Regions from separate parts of the Exiguobacterium acetylicum genome, predicted to be linked through region 1. Evidence: a T-box and tRNA genes for the amino acid it is inferred to sense, from the RefSeq annotation. Region 1 holds a T-box; the other holds one or more tRNA genes.
The links. A T-box is a leader RNA that pairs with one kind of tRNA and senses whether it is charged. The one in region 1 lies ahead of trpS (tryptophan--tRNA ligase), so its partner is inferred to be a tRNA-Trp.
Positions count from the first base shown of each region.

Region 2: it has a tRNA-Trp gene. The T-box ahead of trpS (tryptophan--tRNA ligase) is inferred to sense a tRNA for this amino acid. The anticodon was not compared.

Region 1 covers NZ_CP082333.1:2,191,982-2,194,403, forward strand. Annotated here, with positions in the region: gene K7G97_RS11510 (peptide ABC transporter substrate-binding protein) at 1-288, opposite strand, end outside; gene K7G97_RS11515 (DUF3899 domain-containing protein) at 560-940, shown strand; T-box leader at 997-1,202, shown strand; gene trpS (tryptophan--tRNA ligase) at 1,254-2,255, shown strand; gene K7G97_RS11525 (peptide ABC transporter substrate-binding protein) at 2,353-2,422, opposite strand, start outside.
Region 2 covers NZ_CP082333.1:710,186-712,607, forward strand. Annotated here, with positions in the region: rRNA gene K7G97_RS03655 (23S ribosomal RNA) at 1-502, shown strand, start outside; rRNA gene rrf (5S ribosomal RNA) at 604-719, shown strand; tRNA gene K7G97_RS03665 (tRNA-Asn) at 726-800, shown strand; tRNA gene K7G97_RS03670 (tRNA-Ser) at 827-917, shown strand; tRNA gene K7G97_RS03675 (tRNA-Glu) at 939-1,013, shown strand; tRNA gene K7G97_RS03680 (tRNA-Met) at 1,024-1,097, shown strand; tRNA gene K7G97_RS03685 (tRNA-Asp) at 1,106-1,181, shown strand; tRNA gene K7G97_RS03690 (tRNA-Phe) at 1,189-1,264, shown strand; tRNA gene K7G97_RS03695 (tRNA-Tyr) at 1,296-1,379, shown strand; tRNA gene K7G97_RS03700 (tRNA-Trp) at 1,384-1,454, shown strand; tRNA gene K7G97_RS03705 (tRNA-His) at 1,464-1,536, shown strand; tRNA gene K7G97_RS03710 (tRNA-Gln) at 1,547-1,618, shown strand; tRNA gene K7G97_RS03715 (tRNA-Gly) at 1,627-1,701, shown strand; tRNA gene K7G97_RS03720 (tRNA-Cys) at 1,708-1,781, shown strand; tRNA gene K7G97_RS03725 (tRNA-Leu) at 1,818-1,898, shown strand; tRNA gene K7G97_RS03730 (tRNA-Gly) at 1,903-1,973, shown strand; tRNA gene K7G97_RS03735 (tRNA-Gly) at 2,012-2,082, shown strand; gene queG (tRNA epoxyqueuosine(34) reductase QueG) at 2,172-2,422, shown strand, end outside.

The sequences.
Region 1 (2,422 bases):
GTTATCACTTGAGATATCTGTTTTTTCTGCAAGTGCTGGAATCGCTTTGCCGTCTTTATCGAGACGGTAAAGACCTTCCATCGTGTTCCCGATCATGTTGAAAGCGACAGAATCCGTAGCTTTCGCCGGATCCACTGTCGTGATATCCGAAGAGTCTGTTAAGCGTAGATTTTTCTTTCCGTCTGTAGAACCTGAATCACTGTCTCCGCCACCTGTCGAACATCCAGCAAGCACTGCGCTTCCTGCAAGCATGACTGATAATGCGAGACCGACTGTTTTTTTCTTCATCGGTAAGTCATCTCCTTTTCAATTTCCAAGTTGCCATAATGCCTATGACATCAATAACGTCCCGTCGAAACTGCAATGTATTCCCCAAAATGCATTGACCTAGTTTCAAAAACTTAAACGAAGTGATAAATTGATTTTATGTGAGAATAGCATTAACGTCAAGTAAATAGTCACACTATTTGCTATTTTGCATCATTCGTTTGTTACCGATTCGTAACAGGATTAAAAATTTCGTATACTAAGGTTATCAATGCATTTAAGGGGGATTTTCATGCGATCGACCTATTTCCGACCGGTCATCATTGCGGTCATTTTAGTCTTACTTTATACGGTATGGGCGACTATCACCGATTCGACGCACGGGATTTTGTATCATCTATCTGGTGGATTATTCATTGGAGGCTTTTTGCTTATGGCAATCGGATTCTTTTCCAACATGTCGGCTAACGGCTTCTTCCGTGGCATGACAGCCGGATTTAAAAAACAACGAGAAGCGAAGCTTCGAGAGATTGATGGCGATTACTACGAAGATGATGACGAAGAGGAAGAAGTCCTCCGTAAAAAGCAAAACCGGGCTTCTGCCCGAACGAAACCCTATATTTCTAGCGGTATTATCTTCATCATCGTATCGCTGATCATCTCTTACTTTTAATCGAAATCACCGTGACGTGCCTTCTATCGTATGGTAAACTTAAGTGAATTAAACAAGAAAACACGACGACAAAGAGTAGTAACTTAGGTACATCCCTTTCAGAGAGTCCATGGTGCTGGAAATGGACAGGTGATGCCTACGTGAATGGACTTTCGAGTGGCTGATTCGAATCAAGTAGAGTCAGATGGGTGTGCCCATTACAGCAAATTGAGCGGCTATATAGATAGCAACTTGGGTGGCAACGCGATGAATCGTCCCTTGATTTTCAAGGGGCGTTTTTTATTTTGATTTTATTATTTGGAGGGATTTCATTATGAAAACGATTTTCTCAGGTATCAAACCAACAGGAACAGTGACACTCGGAAATTACTTAGGTGCGATGAAACACTTCGTGAACTTACAGGATGGTCATGACGCGTATTATTGCGTCGTCGACTTGCACTCGATCACGGTCGATATCGATCGTGTCGAACTGATGAACAATACACGCGCCCTTGCTGCACTTTATATCGCAAGTGGTCTGAACCCAGAAAAATCAACGATCTTCGTTCAATCAGAAGTCAAAGCGCATGCGCAGCTCGGCTGGATGTTGACGTGTCTCTCCGGGATGGGTGAACTGGAGCGTATGACACAGTATAAAGATAAATCACAAGGAAAAGAGCGGATTGGAGCAGGGTTGTTCGTCTACCCAACACTCATGGCAGCTGATATCCTACTCTATGATGCGGAACTCGTTCCGGTCGGTGATGACCAAAAACAACATATTGAGTTGACGCGTGATCTAGCGCAACGTTTTAATAGCCGCTATTATGAGACGTTCACATTACCAGAACCAATCATCGCTGAATCTGGTGCTCGGATCATGAGCCTGACGACGCCAGACAAAAAGATGTCAAAATCTGATCAGAATCCAAAAGGCTTCATCTCGATGCTTGACGCACCAGATGTCATTCGTAAAAAAGTGAAATCTGCCGTCACGGACTCGGAAGGTATTGTCAAATTCGATCGCGAAAACAAACCAGGTGTGTCGAATTTGCTTGAGATCTACTCCCTACTCGCTGGCATCTCGATTCCAGATCTTGAAGCAAAATACGAAGGCTCAAATTATGGAACATTCAAAGCAGACGTTGCAGAAGCAATCATTGCGGAACTCGAACCGATTCAACAGCGCTACTATGAATTGATTGACTCAGAAGAGCTTGATCAAATTCTCGACGCTGGACGTGACCGCGCAGAAGCAGTCGCCGCAAAAAAACTTGCGAAGATTGAAAAGGCAATGGGCTTACAACGGAAGCGTGCGAAAGTAAAAAAATAAGTCCTCCTCCAAAAGAGATCGGAATGCTCCGGTCTTTTTTGATATCTCCAAACAAAAAACTACTTCCGAATGAAATCGGAAGTAGTTTTTATTTTGCTTATTTACCTTCGATCGAAGCCCATTTGTACGAGAAGTCTGCGCCGAAGTTATGCTCGACGACACCTTTG
Region 2 (2,422 bases), 1.5 Mb from region 1:
TGGTTCCGCATGGAAGGGCCATCGCTCAACGGATAAAAGCTACCCTGGGGATAACAGGCTGATCTCCCCCAAGAGTCCACATCGACGGGGAGGTTTGGCACCTCGATGTCGGCTCATCGCATCCTGGGGCTGGAGTAGGTCCCAAGGGTTGGGCTGTTCGCCCATTAAAGCGGTACGCGAGCTGGGTTCAGAACGTCGTGAGACAGTTCGGTCCCTATCCGTCGTGGGCGCAGGAAATTTGAGGAGAGCTGTCCTTAGTACGAGAGGACCGGGATGGACGCACCGCTGGTGTACCAGTTGTTCCGCCAGGAGCATCGCTGGGTAGCTACGTGCGGACGGGATAAATGCTGAAAGCATCTAAGCATGAAGCCCCCTCCAAGATGAGATTTCCCTTTGAGTAATCAAGAAAGACCCCTCAGAGACGATGAGGTAGATAGGTCACGGGTGGAAGCATGGTGACATGTGGAGCTGAGTGATACTAATCGGTCGAGGCCTTGTTCTAGCAGATGCTTGTTGATGACTTCAGTTTTGAGGGCGCGAGCCTTTCAAAAAAACGAAAAAAAGTCTTGACGTTATGCGAACATAATGTTAAGATAATAAATGTCTGGTGGCGATAGCCAAGTGGTCACACCCGTTCCCATGCCGAACACGGAAGTTAAGCACTTGAACGCCGAAAGTAGTTGGGGGCTTCCCCCTGTGAGGATAGGACGCTGCCAGGCGATCGTTCCGCAATAGCTCAGCGGTAGAGCAACCGGCTGTTAACCGGTAGGTCGTAGGTTCAAATCCTACTTGCGGAGCCATTTATTACTTCTTCACCACGTACAATGGAGAGCTGTCCGAGTGGCCGAAGGAGCACGATTGGAAATCGTGTAGGCGTCAAAAGCGTCTCAAGGGTTCGAATCCCTTGCTCTCCGCCATCATCACTTTCAATTTATAATGGCCCGTTGGTCAAGCGGTTAAGACACCGCCCTTTCACGGCGGTAACACGGGTTCGAATCCCGTACGGGTCACCATTTATAGCGTCGCGGGGTGGAGCAGTCTGGTAGCTCGTTGGGCTCATAACCCAAAGGTCGTCGGTTCAAATCCGGCCCCCGCAATTACATACGGTCCTGTGGTGTAGCGGTTAACATGCCTGCCTGTCACGCAGGAGATCGCGGGTTCGAATCCCGTCAGGACCGCCATTGTTAAGGCTTTGTAGCTCAGTTGGTAGAGCAAAGGACTGAAAATCCTTGTGTCGGCGGTTCGATTCCGTCCAAAGCCACCATCTTTATTAACAACATGATTTTCCCATTTGTGGGGGGGTAGCGAAGTGGCTAAACGCGGCGGACTGTAAATCCGCTCCCTCGGGTTCGGCGGTTCGAATCCGCCCCCCCCCACCACCATAGGGGCATAGTTTAGCGGTAGAACTACGGTCTCCAAAACCGTCAGCGCGGGTTCGATTCCTGCTGCCCCTGTTTACCATGGCGATTGTGGCGAAGTGGTTAACGCACCGGATTGTGATTCCGGCATTCGTGGGTTCAATTCCCATCAGTCGCCCTCTTATTATTGGGCTGTAGCCAAGTGGTAAGGCACTGGATTTTGATTCCAGCACGCGAAGGTTCGATCCCTTCCAGCCCAGCTTTTCAAGCGGAAGTAGTTCAGTGGTAGAATACGACCTTGCCAAGGTCGGGGTCGCGGGTTCGAATCCCGTCTTCCGCTCCAATGAGTGGCGCCATAGCCAAGTGGTAAGGCAGAGGACTGCAACTCCTTTATCGTCAGTTCGATTCTGACTGGCGCCTCCAACTATTTCTCAATTAAATAGTTTTGCAAGAGATTGTGCCGGTGTGGCGGAACTGGTAGACGCGCACGACTCAAAATCGTGTTCCTTTGGAGTGTCGGTTCGATTCCGACCACCGGTATCTTGCGGGTGTAGTTTAATGGTAAAACCTCAGCCTTCCAAGCTGATGACGAGGGTTCGATTCCCTTCACCCGCTTTATACTTTTTACACAATCTGATGTTTCACCTGATCATGCGGGTGTAGTTTAATGGTAAAACCTCAGCCTTCCAAGCTGATGACGAGGGTTCGATTCCCTTCACCCGCTTACCAAAAAAGAGCAATGTGTCGTTTTCGCTGACACCTTGCTCTTTTTGTTTAGGAATGGGATTTTAACGAGGAAAGGAGTAGATCGTGATGGATGGTGTACAATTGAAATTAGCTTTACAAGAGTACGCAGCAGAGATTGGGATCGATGAATTGAAGGTGACGACGGCTGATCCATTTCTTGTCTTAAAACGTCGCTTGAAAGCGCAACAAGAAAAAGGATTCGCTTCTGGTTTTGAAGAGCCCGATCTCGATCTTCGAACGACACCGTCTCTACTCGTTGAAGATGCCGCTTCGATTATTGCCATTGCGGTCGCGTATCCAAGTACTCTCAAAAATGC